Regions from separate parts of the Brassicibacter mesophilus genome, predicted to be linked through region 1. Evidence: riboswitches for the same ligand, from Rfam matches in the RefSeq annotation. Region 1 holds a riboswitch; the other holds the start of a gene.

Region 1 (7,880 bases):
ATTTGATAAACAGCTGATCAAAATAAACGAGAGAAGATTGATGGATAGTCTAATAAATAAATTGAAGCATGAATTTGACCAAATAATAATAGTGACCAATAAGCCTGAATATTATATAGGTCTTAGTGATATGATTGTAAGCGATATAATAAAGGGTATGGGTCCTTTAAGTGGGATTCATGTAGGGCTTAAAAATGCGTCTAGTCAGCTTGTATACTTTATAGCATGTGACATGCCAAATATAAACTTAGAGTATATTCGTCATGTTAAAGAGAAGTTGAAGTATACTGATTATAAGGCTTGTGTAACTAGATTTGGGGAATGGATAGAGCCGTTTAATTCATTTTATTCAAAGGATATAATCAGGAATATAGAATACTATCTAATGGAAAATAGAAAATCGATTTTCAAGCTGCTGGAAAGATTAGAAGTGTATTATATACCAGAATGGGAAGCAAGAAATTTTAGTCCAAACTGGGATATGTTTCTAAACCTAAACACAAAGGAAGACTTAAACTATTATTTACAAAATATACCTAATATTTATTGAGGATAATGCTATGAATGATATAAAGAATTATGATATATTAAGGTTGAAAAAAGATGAGTATTCATATGAAGAGGATATAGTAGTTGTCGAGCACCCTTTCACTATCTATTTAAATGACAAAGAACTAATAACTCTTTTATGTAGTCCAAAATCACTTGAATACTTAGCCGTGGGTTTTTTAAATTCAGAAGGTTTTCTAAGTTCTTATGATGATATAGAGAACATTAGGATAGATACTGAGAAAGGGATGGCATACGTATATACTAAGAATAAGAGCCTGTTGTCTGAAAAGCTTCACGGCAAAAGAACTATCACAACCGGATGTGGCAAGGGAACAATATTCTATAATGTAATGGATTCATTTAAAACTAAAAAAATCAATAATAGTATTCCTGTAGATATAGAGAATATCAAACGGCTTGTAAAAGAATTTAATAAAAAATCCGAGCTTTTTCTAAATACTGGAGGAGTCCACAGTTGTGCTTTATGCAATAAAGATGAAATGATAGCTTTCGAAGAGGATATTGGTAGGCACAATGCACTAGACAAAATTTTGGGGAAAGCGCTGATAGATCAACTTGATCTGAGTGATAAAATAGTTTTATCAAGTGGAAGGATATCATCAGAAATTTTGATCAAGATAGGAAAAAGGCAGGTTCCAATAATAGTTTCTAGATCTGCACCTACAAGTCTAGCTGTTGATATAGCTAAAGAGTTAAATATAACACTAATAGGTTTTGTAAGAGGAGAAAAAATGAATATCTATACAAATTTTCCGAGCTTTAGCTTCTAAGGTATTATACTATGAAGCCTTAGCCGATGGGTATCGTGAGAAATTGTGATACCTCCCGTAATTGGAAAGGAAGAAATATTCGAAATAAATTATTATATGTTTTATCTGATATTGCTTAAAAATTAAGCTGGATACTAGCATATATATTTTTTTGATAAGAAAACAGTCCTTTCTGGACTGTTTTTTTTGTATACATTTTTATTATAATGTTAATCTAAAGGAGAGTGATTTTTTGAAAAAGCATTTAGCAATTGCATTAAGTTTATTATTGATCGTACTGTCTTTAGCTGGATGTGCTAACAATACACAACAAGAACCGCAACAGCTACAACAGCAGGAAAAAACTACAGGAAGCATTATTTTATCTACAACAACAAGTACAAATGACAGTGGGTTATTAGATTACTTACTGCCAAAGTTTACAGAGAAAACAGGAATAGAAGTAAAGGTTGTTGCAGTTGGAACAGGTAAAGCATTACAAATGGGAAAAGATGGAGATGCAGATATATTGCTAGTTCATGCAAAGGCTTCTGAAGAAGAGTTTGTCAAGGAAGGTCATGGTACTGAAAGAAAAGATGTTATGTACAATGATTTTGTACTTGTTGGACCAAAAGACGATCCAATAAAGCTTAAAGAAAACTATCCTAATGATACATTAGAAGCGTTTAAATCAATATCACAAGCTCAAGGTAAGTTTGTTTCAAGAGGAGATGATTCTGGAACGCATAAAAAAGAGCTGGCAATATGGAAAGAAGCAGGAATTGAGCCATCAGGCCAATGGTATATATCAGCAGGAAGTGGAATGGCTGATGTATTAAAAATTGCAAGTGAAAAAGCAGCATATACTATGACAGACAGGGCTACATATTTAAGTCTTAGAGATACACTTGACTTAGATATAGTTGTAGAAAATGATAACAGATTATTTAATCAATATGGTATAATACCGGTAAATCCAGATAAAAATGATAAAATCAATGCAGAAGGTGCTAAAGTATTCATGGATTGGATGTTATCTGAAGAAGGACAAAGTTTAATTGGGGAATATGGCAAGGAAAAGTATGGTATGCCTCTTTTTATACCTAACGCTAAATAGTAGATTGCTCATTTGATATATTGTAAAATAGTAAAGATTTTGGGTTTTGTTTTGCTCAAAATCTTTACTATATATAATCTTTTTTTGTATAACTGTAATAGTTAGCTAGTATCAAAATAGATTTTTATATTGAACTTGATTATTTAAAAAGGGGATAAAATATGGATTATATAGCTCAGGGAGTAAAAGAAGCAATAAAACTGTTAGTAACCTTTGATAAGGAAGTATATAAGATTATATTATTATCTCTTTTTGTGTCATCAGTTTCAACACTAATATCATCAATTATTTCTATACCGACAGGAGTGTATCTTGGCATAAAAAATTTTAAGGGCAAGAGGATGTTTTCCAGATTTCTATATACTTCTATGAGCATTCCTTCGGTAATAGTTGGTCTTGTTGTGGCTATCATATTGTCAAGAAGAGGGCCATTAGGCTTTCTTGATCTTTTGTATACTCCGTCAGCTATGATAATTGCTCAAACAATTTTAATTATGCCATTAATACTAGGGTTAACGTATAATCTTGCTAAAAACAGGGGAAGTGAAATTGGAAAAATAGGTACAACATTAGGTGCAACTAAAATTGATATAATAATACTTATTATGAGAGAATTAAAAATTGATATTTTTATGAATGTGGTTACAGCATTCTCAAGAGCGATTTCCGAGGTTGGAGCAGTTATGATAGTTGGAGGAAACATAAAGGGACATACAAGAGTTATAACAACATCTATTGCTATGTCTAATTCAATGGGCGACTACCCTAAGGCAATAGCATTAGGGATTGTTCTATTAATAATATCATTTTTAGTAAATAGCTTAATCTACTCATATAACGGGGAGGATTAGCATGAACATTTCATTATATAGTATAAAAAAATATTATGGTGATAAGGTAGCACTAGATATTGATAATCTAAGCATTAGACAAGGAATAATCACAGGTATAATTGGACCTAATGGGTCAGGGAAAAGTACGTTGTTAAGAATATTGTCTGGTTTAGATAAAGAATTTTCAGGAGATATAAAGTATAATGGGGATATACTTTGCAGTGATATATACAATAAGATGACACTAGTTACTCAAAAGCCTTATTTGTTTAAAAGAAGTGTATATGAAAACATTGTATATCCACTTAAGGTGAGAAAGATAAATAAAGATAGAATTAAAGCACTGGCTGATGATACTTTAAAAAGCTTAGATATAAATGACCTAAGAAGCAAAAAAGCACATTTATTATCAGGAGGAGAGTCTCAAAAGGTATCACTTGCTAGGGCCTTGATATTTGAACCACAGCTACTGTTTTTAGATGAGCCGACATCGAATATTGATCCTGAATCAATAAAAACCATGGAAAGAGAAATTATAAAATTTAATAAAGAAAAGAAATCTACTGTAGTTATTGTCACACATAATTTAGAACAAGCAAAGCGTCTTTGTGATGAAATCATATATATGGAAAATGGAAAGGTAGGTACAAATAATGGACTTTTTTAAAGTTGTTTCAGTAGAAGAAGGAAGAAAAAAACTGTTAGATGTCTTTAGAGATTTCAAGTTAAGTATTGAAGAAATCAGCATTTTAGATTCTACAGATAGAATACTTGCTGAAAATATTATATCAAATATAAATGTTCCAGAATTTAACCGTTCAACTGTTGATGGATATGCAATAAAAAGCTCTGATAGTCATGGAGCTAGTGAAGCGATGCCTAGCTTATTGTCCTTGACAGGTGAAGCTAAAATGGGACAGCATACAAATATTACAATAGAAACGGGAGAAACTGTGTATGTTCCAACAGGCGGAATGCTACCAAAAGGCTCTGATGCTGTGATTATGATAGAGCATGCCGAAAAATTAGACGAGTCTAGCCTAATGATATATAAACCTTTGTCTTCAGGTGAAAACGTAATCCTAACAGGAGATGATATAAAAAAGGGAGAATTTGTTATAGAAAAAGGGAAAAGATTGAATGCTCAGGATATTGGTGCACTTGCAGCCATAGGCATTTCTAAAGTGAAAGTCTATCAGAAACCTAGGTTTTATATAATTTCCACAGGAGATGAGATAGTAGATATCGAACAAGAACTAGAAGATGGAAAGATAAGAGATATAAATGGCTATGCGTTATATTCTCTTGTTAATAAAATTGGCGGTGAAGTTAAAGGGAAAAGTATAGTAAAAGATGATTTTAATCTTCTAAGAAGTGAGGTTGATAATGCTCTAAACATATCAGATATAGTACTTATATCAGGAGGGAGCTCAGTAGGCACAAGAGATTTTACACATGATGTAATAAATTCTTTTGAAGGAAAAGGTGTATTTATTCATGGTGTTTCTATAAAACCAGGCAAACCTACATTAATAGGAGAAGCTAGTGGTAAAGCTATATTTGGGTTACCTGGTCATCCCGTATCTTCAATAATTGTTTTCAAAGCATTTGTAGAATACTTTATTAAGGGTATTTTTGATATAAAGGATACTGTTTTAAAAACAAAAGCTATATTAAATTTTAATTTACATTCATCTCCTGGCAAAGAAACCTATCAGATGGTTAGACTAGAAGAAAGAGATAATAAGATATATGCCGAGCCAGTCTTCGGAAAATCGGGAATGATAACATTGTTATCGAAATCTAATGGATATATAATAATAAAAAATCATGAAGAGGGAATATATAAAGGTGAAGAAAGAGATGTGTATTATTTTTAATTATTGAAAGTGAGGATAGTTATATGAAAAAGGATGATCGAAATATTTATATAGAAAATATAGATGTTGATGAAGCAAAGAAGAAATATTATGATAAAATATCAGACAGATTTTTTATTCAGAGTGAACAGGTAAATGTATTAGACACATTAGGAAGAGTTACCTATGAAGCAATATATGCAGAGAACTCATCTCCTCATTATAATGCTGCTGCTATGGATGGTATATTAGTAAGAGCGAATGATACTATTGGAGCAAGCGAAGTATCGCCTAAAATACTCATAGAAAATGATGACTTCCAATATGTAAATACTGGGAATCCTGTAACAGATGATTATGATTCTGTTATAATGATAGAGGATGTAATAGAGCTAGGAGACAAGAAAGTAAAGATACTTAACGCAGCTTATCCATGGCAGCATATAAGACCAATCGGAGAAGATATAGTAGCTACAGAGATGATAATACCGTCAAGACACAAAATAAGACCTATGGATTTGGGAGCATTAATAGCTGGAGGTATAAAAAAAATCAAAGTATACAAAAAGCTGTCAGTAGGTATAATACCAACTGGTTCAGAAATTATTGAGGATAGTAGTAATCTAGCCGTAGGGAAAATAATAGATTCTAATTCAAGGGTTTTTGAAGGATTAGTGAAAGAATATGGAGGTATTCCTAATAGATATTCTCCAATAGAAGATAGATATGAAGTACTAAAAAATGCTATAATAAAAGCTATAGACGAAAATGATATTCTAGTAATAAATGCTGGTTCATCAGCAGGTACAAAGGATTATACAGTGAAGATAATAAGAGAGCTTGGAGAAGTAGTTGTTCATGGAGTAGCACTAAAGCCAGGTAAGCCAACGATATTAGGAATAATAAATGAGAAACCCGTTATAGGAATACCAGGATATCCAGTTTCATCGTACCTTGTTTTTGAAACATTTGTTAAGCCTATAATATATAAATATACTGGAGTTAAGGGTGAAAAAGAACAGAAAGCAAAGGCTGTGATCTCAAAGCGAGTTGTATCCTCTTTAAAAAACAAAGAGCTGGTTAGAGTAACGCTGGGGAACGTAAATGATAAGCTTGTAGCTACGCCACTATCTGGAGGGGCAGGTGTTACTATGAGCCTAGTCAAAGCAGATGGAATAGTTGTTATACCTCAGAATTGTGAGGGGATTGAAGCAGGAGAAGAAGTTGAAGTAAATTTATTAAAGCCTCTTAGTGGTATAAGGGAAACGCTAGTTTCAATAGGAAGTCATGATTTGATAATGGACATTATTTCTGACATGATGAGTTTGTCGTCAGGACATGTTGGAAGTATGGGTGGGATACTTGCGATGAAAAGGAATGAGTGTCACTTATCTCCAATACATTTACTTGACCCATTAACAGGTGAATATAACGTAAGCTATGTAGAGAAGTATTTCCAAGGAAATAAAATGGCTATTATAAAAGGAGTTAGAAGACTTCAAGGCTTCATGGTTATGAAAAATAACCCTAAACATATTAAAAGCTTTAATGATTTGACTAGAGAAGATGTAGTCTATGTAAACAGACAAAAAGGTGCAGGGACTAGGATACTTTTAGATTATAATTTAAATAAACTTAATATAGATTCTTCATATATCAAAGGTTATGAAAGAGAGATGACTACTCATATGGCAGTGGCAACAGCAGTGAAGACAGGTTCAGCTACAGCTGGTCTTGGCATTTACTCTGCAGCTAAAGCATTAGGTTTGGATTTTGTTAATGTAGGATATGAAGACTATGACTTTTTAGTACCATATGCTAGTCTAAGCGACGAAAGGATTAAGAGATTTATTGAAGTACTCACATCAACTGAGTTTAAAGAAAAGGTTATGAATATGGGTGGATATGAGTTCAGCGAAACTGGAGACATTGTAATAATAGGTGAATAGCAAAACTTCATTAACATTCTTTTATTATTATTTTTAATTCGTAATATACTAAATCAACTAAAGAAGGTGGCAAATTGATAGACTCATATGGAAGAAGAATTAATTATTTACGTATTTCTGTTACGGATTTATGTAACTTAAGGTGTAGATATTGTATGCCAGAACAAGGTATTTATAAGGTTGAACATAGGGATGTATTAACTCTTGAAGAAGTATATAAAGTTGCTCAAGCGTTTATTTCGCTTGGCATCGATAAGATAAGGTTAACTGGTGGGGAGCCGCTTATAAGAAAAGGAATAGTGAATCTAGTTGAGGATATTTCAAAGCTTGATAAAGTAAAGGACCTATCTATGACTACTAATGGAATCCTGTTAAAAAAATATGCACGGGATTTAAAGAATGCGGGGCTTAATAGAGTAAATATAAGCCTAGATACGTTAAATGCGGACAAGTATTCAAGTATAACAAGAGGTGGTAAGCTAAAAGATGTATTAGATGGAATAGCCGAAGCTAAATCTGTTGGTCTTACACCAATCAAGATAAATACTGTACTAATAGGTGGATTTAATGTAGATGAAATAGAAGAGCTTGTATATCTTACTGAAAATGAAGAAATTGATGTTAGATTTATTGAACTTATGCCAGTTGGGGAAGCTGCAGGCTGGGCAGTTGATAAATTTTCACCTAACCAGATAATACTAGATAAGGTTAAAGCATTAACAAAAATTGAAAATGTGGACCCATCTTCACCTGCTGTATACTATAGACTTCCTAATGGTAAAGGAAGAGTTGGAATTATA
Region 2 (7,880 bases), on a different contig from region 1:
CCACACTTCTTATATAACCTTGCTGTTATAAGTATTTTTTATATAATCCTTATATTTTTTGAAAATAACTTAATTATTAAATTAGAATCTTATGTAAAAATACTTATCTCTATAACTGTAATATTTCACCTTGCTGGTGGTCAGCTTTTCAATTTATATATAACATCTTATTGGTTTGATAATTTACTACATTTATTAGGTTCTTTTTCCTTTTCTTTATTTTACTATTCAATATTATGTTCATTATTTAATTTTAAAGCAAATTCAAGGGGATTGATATTCATCATTGTTGCTTCACTAGGTATATCTGGAGGAGTATTTTTTGAAGTTATAGAGTTTACTTTAGATGAGCTATTTAACAGTAATAATCAACATGGATTAATAGATACTGATCTAGACATTATATTTAATATAATTGGTTCAATATTAGCAGGCTTATTTATGTCATATAAAAATAACAAAAAAAGAAGAAGCCAGTAACATATTCTAGCTACTGTAAATGCTACTGACTGTTAGTTCTATCATGTAATTTAATTCTTTCATAAATAAAATAAGCTATAACTCCACCAATAAAGCCAAACACCAGATGATTAACTGTTGCTATCTTAATTCCTAATAATAGAAAACCTCTAGGTAAATCAAATATTATTCCTAATATATAGTTTACTAATAACTTTGTCCAGTGTGCAAAAGCAGCAACTACACCTACTAATAACAGCTTTCTAGACTTATGTGATACAAAGCAAAATATCAAATCAACAGTTACACCAGGAAGAAAATACTTAAAAAATACAAAAGGACCTTCTTTTCCTAATCCAAACATTACTGCTAATATTCCTGCTATTGTCCCTGCTAATATTCCTGACATGCCCTTGTTATATCTTAAGCAGCAAAACATGAGTATTGCCATCCATATCGCACCTGAGTGCCCTGGGATATTTAATGGTATCTTTATTATTAACTTTGAAATTGCAATAAGAGCTCCACAAAATGTAACTGCTATTGTCTCTTTAAGTGATAATCCCCATAAATACTTAATATCTCTCTTTAATCCTACTTCTTTCAAGAATTCTCCACTCCCCTTTAGTATCTGAGACTTTTGATACTAACAGTGTAGGTACGCCCTTTAACATAACAGGTCTGAACCAGTCTCCTACATCAACCATATCATCCATCTCTGGTGAAAGCCCATCTTCTGTCACAATACGTTCAACACCACTCTTTTCTAATATTTCTCTAGCTGAATAGACTCCTTCCATGTCTCTAATACCTTTTAGCCATACAAATCTTCCATCATTACCTGATTTTCTTAACCCTACAGCTGCAAGTGCGCCGATTATACCGTCATTTGTACCTCCATGACCTGATAGATGGATATCAAATTTTTCTGCTAGATAAGCAGCTTTTTGCTGTTTCAGTACTTCACATTTTGCACTATTTCCAAATGCTATTATTTCATCAGTAATTTCTATACTTTCTGATATACAAAGTCCTGGATCAGAACCTTCTGCACACTCTCTTATTAAAAATTCACTGCAAAGCTTTATTAGCTCGTCCATGTCACAGTATTCATTATACAAGCCTATGCAAAGGGAACTATTGTGAGAAGTATACGGTATGTCTTTGGAAACAAAAAGCTGATGCCTAGTAATCCCAGTTATCTCCCCCCAATTATTGTCACTAAGCTCTTTTGCTAACATACGAGCTCTATATCCTGTTCCTCTTGTATTAAGGTTATCTGTATCATCAATTGCTATGTAAATCAACACATTATCACTCCTCTACAACAATCTTGATTATATCTTTAACCCAATCTTTTTTAGAAATCGCGTGTGTAGCTAGCTTAACAGTGCCATGATTTGTAATATCAAGTAAAGTTTCTTCATCTACTTGCTCTCTAGATAAATCTGCCTCTGTCCTCCATGCTCCTACAAATGTTATATTTGAAAAGTCATTTATCCCTGAATCTTTAAGAACATCTAACACTGATGGTCCTTCTTCTGTCTTTCCTTCTGCTTCCATAGTTTTTTTATCCATCGCATTTATATCTTCTATTGTATAACTCTTCATGAGCTTTTCGTTTAACATTACTTTCACAGTATAATCCTCAATTTCTCTACCTTCACCTTTATTTCCGTTTCCTGCTGAGCTTTGAGAACAGGCTGTCAAGCTAATCACTAATAGAAAAATAATTAAAAATAAGTTTCTTTTTTTCAAATCATCTACCTCCATTTTTAAAAATAAAACTGCTCTTTCTTCAGCGGAAAGAGCAGTATGATTTATAGTAGCATAATAATAAGCAAGTTTTATATAATCAAGCTATTTCTCCTTTCCACTTAGGGAGGCATCATCATTTCTAACAATACCCTATCGGTCTGTTTCCATAGTACAATACATTAGGTGTTACAGACTCGGAGCATATTTTTAACTTGATTATATTATACACTAATTCAGTATGTCAACAAAGCTATTATTATTCCTTGGATTTAAGAAACTTTGAAAACCAAGTGTTATTCTTTTTATTTTCTATCTTATGAACTTCGTCGATTTCTATATGAAATTTATTACAGATATCTAAAATATCATCTTGCATTTCACATGGAAATTCTGCTGCTGTTCCACAACTTGAGCTAACTTGTCTTGGAACAGGCATTAATTTTACGTTTATATTTTGCTGCTTTAATTCTTTTTCAAAGTTTAATGCATGATTTGTTGTATGAAATGTCACTATACAATAGTACTGATTCAATTATCTCACCTATTTTCTAATAGTTAAACAAAAATCATCTTCATTTTCTTTTACATCAACCTTTAATCCTTGGCCAGTTGCATATCTTTTTATATTCTCAACTGCAACCATTGCATCAACTAGCACTTCTAATACATCTGAATTATTTTCTTCCATAGCTCTTTTAGTCATAATAACTGGTTCGGGACAAGATCTTCCTCTAGCATCAACTATATTAGACATTAGCTTGACCTCCCTCTTTTTGAATAAGTACTTTTCTGTTTTTATTTACACTTGAAATAACAGATACTGCTATAGCAATAACAGCAATGAACCCTATTATTACAGCAATTTTACCATTTGCAGGCACTCCTTTTGGACTTGCTGCTAATCCAAAGTTATGTGCAAACGCAGCTCCAACTATAAGTCCTAATATAGTAACTGCTGCATCTGTATCGCCTTCTCCAGCTAGTATTGTTTGTCTAAGAGGACATCCTCCTAATAATACTGCAGTTAATCCAACTAATGCCATACCTAAAAAGTTCCAAACATGATCTGCATGAGCTATAGGTTGGCCTTCAAAGCCTATTTTGAAGGTTTCAAAGTTAAAGATCAAATTACCCAATAGTGCAAAAACAAAAATACCTATTAGTCCCCATAAAAAATGGAAATCTTTTATTAAAAATGCATCTCTAAATCCACCAGCTGTACATAGTCTAGTTCTTTGAAGTACCCCACCAACTAATAAACCAGCTATTAATGATATCGCTATAGGAGCTGCCATTGAGCCAGGTCCCTCTTGGCTAAATAGAATAAAGCTAGGTCCTACTATTAGTAGCACTAATAGTACAATAGCTATAGTTGGCATCGTATATCCAGCTGCTTGTGTTTGCTTTACACTTCTACCCAAAGTAAATCCTCTCTTTAGGAATTGTATAGCTATCAAAATACCTGCTATGTATCCAACTACTCCTACTAATGCATTCAAATCGCCATTTGCGAGCCTTAATATCATTCTTAGTGGACATCCTAAAAATACTAATGCTCCAATCATCAAGAAAAATCCTAATATAAATCTTAAAATAGGAGATGAACCTCCTCTTGCTTTAAATTCGCCCTTAAATTTTGCAATAATAAAAGCACCTAAAATAAATCCTGGGATCTCAGGACGAATGTATTGCACTACTGCAGCTCTGTGTAACCCTAATGCTCCTGCAATATCCCTATAGAAACAAGCTACACAAACACCCATGTTAACAGGGTTTCCAAACTTAACTAATAATGCTGCTAAAACACCCACTAATGCTCCTGAACCAACAATTAACCATTTGTTGTTCTTCATTTATCTCCCTCCAGTTCTAATTATTCCAATATGATTATATTAAAATTGAAGAATTTTTAACAATAATTTTTTTCTATACATTTCCTTTATTCTATAGAATTTCCAAATAGTATCATATGATTTTCCTCACCTTTTCTGTTTTAAATCATATTATAGTATAAATAAATCTTTGTTTTTATTTTACTTTATATGGAGGGATATTTTTTTATGAATGATAATATTCAAAATAAAATACAACAGCTTATAAGGAGATTTAGACATGCTAGATTTGTCCACAATGGTCGTACTTTAGAGGAAGGTATTGATTGCCTAGGATTTGTGATACTTTTTTATAAGGAATTCGGGGTAGATATACCTAGTGATGATGGTAAACTAGTTGAGAAAGATTGGTACAAAGCTGACCCTGAAAGATACATAAGAGGCATTAAAAGCTTAAATCGTAAAGAAGTGAGTCTAGAATCTCTTCAGCCACTGGATTTGGTTTATTTTGTCATAAATCATGATGTTATTACTCACACTGGTATAATGATAAACGAAGGAGAATTTGTTCATATGTCTCCTAAAAGAGGTTTATTAGTAAGCAAGCTTGAACGTCACTGGAAACGAAGATTTAGAGGAGCTATTAGAGTGATAGAAGAATAAAATATTATTTATATTAAAAAAGAGAGGCAACTATTTGTCTCTCTTTTTGATTCTATCTTATTGTATTTTTAGTAAACTCGTACGATGCTATACCTACTGCTAGAGATAGATTCAATGAATCTATTTCATTGTTATGAGGTATAATGACACTTGTTCCTATGTCTAAAAAATCATCACTTAATCCGCTTCCTTCATTCCCAAACACTAGAGAAAATGGTGTAAGTTCATTTGGTTTTACAGTAGGCAAAGACTCTTTGGCATTAAGCATAAATGTGTATATATCATGATTAAATAAGTTCATATAATCATTAAAACTATCAAAATACTGAAATGAAAGTTTAAAAACAGCTCCCATAGATGATCTGATTACTTTAGGATCATATATATCTACTGCTGGTCTTACAATAGCTAGTTCCCTTATGCCAAAGCCCATTATTGTTCTTATTATTGTACCTAAGTTACCCATATCACTAGGATTTACTAGAACTACATGATTATTAAATTCACTTAGTTTAATATCATACTTTTTGAATACTCCTATTGCATAGCAGTTTTCCTTCTTGCTTATTCTATTTATTGCTTTATCATTTATCTGAATTTCTATATTTTTCTTTTTACATATATCTAATATTTTTATGACGCCTTGGTTCTCCATACCGTTTTGGCTAATAACTACTTTTATAACTTTATGTGCTTGAAAGTTAAGAAGCTCTAGTGTTGGGAATACTCCCAGAGAGTATGAGTAATCAAAGTCCTTTTTGTATGACTTAAGTTGTACATCCATTATAATACCTCCAATATATTCTTATATATCCTTCACATTATTGTACTTAATTGCTCTTATAATATGTATTATTGCTTTCAGTTTTCAGTATTTGAAGTCATACTTAGCTTTTGATTTCTTATATATAACAACATGTCTATTGTAACCATTCCCATATTAAGCATATATAAATATATTACATTATCAAAGCTATAGAATATTTTGTTCAATATTCCTGCTGCATAACCAAAAAGTATTACAATTAAAAATAATAAGCTTTTCCCTCCTACAGATTTAGATTTATATGACTTGTAGATTGAAAATGGCCATGCAAATCCAAAACATAGAAGCATAATTATCTCAAAAATACTCATCTGTATTGTCCCCCTTACAGTTAGTCAATATTTTACTCCAAAATTATTATACTACTTTTTCTAAATAAATGCTTAAAATATATAAAAGCCTCTTTTCATTATATAAAATAAAATGCAAAGAGGCTTAATACTATATTTTTAAAAATGAAGCTAAAGAAGTATTACTTATTTCATATCATATCAAAAATATTGCTAATACCGTCGTAACAACTAGCCCAATAACAACAGGTACTAGATTTCTCCGTGCTAGATCAAATGGATCAACACCACATATAGCAGCAGCAGGAATTAATGCCCATGGCACTAAAGTTCCTCCACCAACCCATATACCTGCAATCTGACCCAATGCAGTTAACGTAGCAGTCCCATAGCCTATGGAAGCTGAAAACAAACGAGCTACAGACCCAGCAAGTGATATACCAGAAAAACCTGAACCATCAAGACCAGTTATTGCACCTACTGCAGTTAATGTTATGGATCCTATTCCTGCATTTAATGGCACTGTATTTGCTAAAGCTACTCCTAGGTCATTTACTATTCCATGTGAGCCTGATGGAAGTACTTCGCCAAATATGCTTATAAACCCTGAATCTCCTAGATAAAAGAATGCTGCTATAGGTATAACAGGCCCAAACACTTTAAATCCAAAATGGAATCCCTCTATTAGATATGATGTTATTTCTTCTAGTCCTCTATTCTTATGCTGTAGTAATGAAAGTAGTATAAGTATGAATACTGCTGTTCCTCCTATTAATGCTGTTGCATCTCCACCTTGAAGCTTTGCAATATACATTATTACTACGTCTACTATAAATAAAATTGGTACTACTATAGCTAATGTTTTTTTAGTTTTTGGTGATAATGTCTTTTTAGATTCAGCTTTTTCCTTATCCGTTTCTTTTTTCTGATCATATGCACCTAAACTATCAGCTTTAAGCAATCCTTTCTTCATATCACGTCTTAAGAGCCAGAAAGCAATTATGGTAGTTACAATGCCCATAGTAAATACTAAAGGTACACTTGCGGATACAACATCTGCAACTGGTATTCCTGCTGCATCAGCTGTAAGTTTAGGCGCTCCTTGAATAACAAAATCACTAGAGAGTGCTATGCCATGACCAAATAAATTCATTGCCACAGCAACACCTATTGCAGGAAGACCTACTCTTATAGCGACAGGTAACAGTACTGCTCCCATAAGAGCCACTGCAGGTGAAGGCCAGAAAAACCATGATATAACCATCATTAGTATCCCTATTATCCAGTAAGCCAGTGTAGGAGTTTTGATGAGTTTTGTAAAGGGTAATATCATTACTTCATTAACTCCTGTTTTGGATAGTACGTTACTCATAGCTACAATAATTGATATTATAAGTATCGTTCCTAGCAGCTCTGTAATAGCATATATGAAGCTGTTAAATATCCCTATGACAGATTGGTATAATGAGCTAGTTGCAATAAGTCCTAATATAAATATACCGATAATACATAGTAACGTAATTTGTGTCTATTTGATCCACTTGTCCATGCTGACAATTTTATGACTCAGCATTTTTTCTATTAGCTTATCAGGTGCTTCATCAATTAACATTACATTTCTATGCTCTTCCTTAATAAATCCCTCTTCAACCATGTGCTCTAAGAAAGCATTAAACATTTCATAAAAGTTATTAATATTGAGTATGCCTATTGGTTTTTTATGATATCCTAACTGATACCATGTAAATACCTCAGATAACTCCTCTATAGTTCCTATACCACCAGGCAAAGCTATAAACCCGTCTGCTAGCTCATACATTTTAGCCTTTCTTTCATGCATTCCATCAACTATGTGTAGCTCAGTCAACTCTACATGCTCAACCTTTTCATAAATTTTCTTCGGAATCACACCAGTAACTCTACCACCATTTTCTAGTACTGTACGTGCAAGCTCACCCATTAGTCCTACGTTTCCACCGCCATATACAAGCTCTATCCCTTTTGAAACGAGGTATTTACCTAGTCCTTGTGCTTTCTTTCTATAGGCTTCAT

What was found. Region 1 has a riboswitch for molybdenum cofactor ahead of HNR33_RS21010 (ABC transporter substrate-binding protein). Riboswitches for the same ligand answer to the same signal wherever they lie in the genome.
Region 2: another riboswitch for molybdenum cofactor. It lies ahead of HNR33_RS09510 (hypothetical protein); the one in region 1 lies ahead of HNR33_RS21010 (ABC transporter substrate-binding protein).

The regions. Positions count from the first base shown of each region.
Region 1 covers NZ_JBNPXI010000033.1:13,027-20,906, reverse strand. Annotated here, with positions in the region: gene mobA (molybdenum cofactor guanylyltransferase) at 1-550, shown strand, start outside; gene fdhD (formate dehydrogenase accessory sulfurtransferase FdhD) at 561-1,343, shown strand; molybdenum cofactor riboswitch at 1,312-1,431, shown strand; gene HNR33_RS21010 (ABC transporter substrate-binding protein) at 1,576-2,439, shown strand; gene HNR33_RS21005 (ABC transporter permease) at 2,601-3,290, shown strand; gene HNR33_RS21000 (ABC transporter ATP-binding protein) at 3,292-3,939, shown strand; gene HNR33_RS20995 (molybdopterin molybdotransferase MoeA) at 3,926-5,152, shown strand; gene HNR33_RS20990 (molybdopterin biosynthesis protein) at 5,176-7,080, shown strand; gene moaA (GTP 3',8-cyclase MoaA) at 7,155-7,880, shown strand, end outside.
Region 2 covers NZ_JBNPXI010000007.1:36,005-43,884, forward strand. Annotated here, with positions in the region: gene HNR33_RS09495 (DUF2238 domain-containing protein) at 1-480, shown strand, start outside; gene HNR33_RS09500 (hypothetical protein) at 503-1,066, opposite strand; gene HNR33_RS09505 (hypothetical protein) at 1,035-1,769, opposite strand; gene HNR33_RS09510 (hypothetical protein) at 1,774-2,217, opposite strand; molybdenum cofactor riboswitch at 2,310-2,429, opposite strand; gene HNR33_RS09515 (putative Se/S carrier protein) at 2,474-2,749, opposite strand; gene HNR33_RS09520 (sulfurtransferase TusA family protein) at 2,759-2,971, opposite strand; gene yedE (YedE family putative selenium transporter) at 2,964-4,070, opposite strand; gene HNR33_RS09530 (C40 family peptidase) at 4,278-4,712, shown strand; gene HNR33_RS09535 (TrmH family RNA methyltransferase) at 4,765-5,496, opposite strand; gene HNR33_RS09540 (hypothetical protein) at 5,574-5,849, opposite strand; gene HNR33_RS09545 (hypothetical protein) at 6,025-7,200, opposite strand; gene HNR33_RS09550 (LOG family protein) at 7,357-7,880, opposite strand, start outside.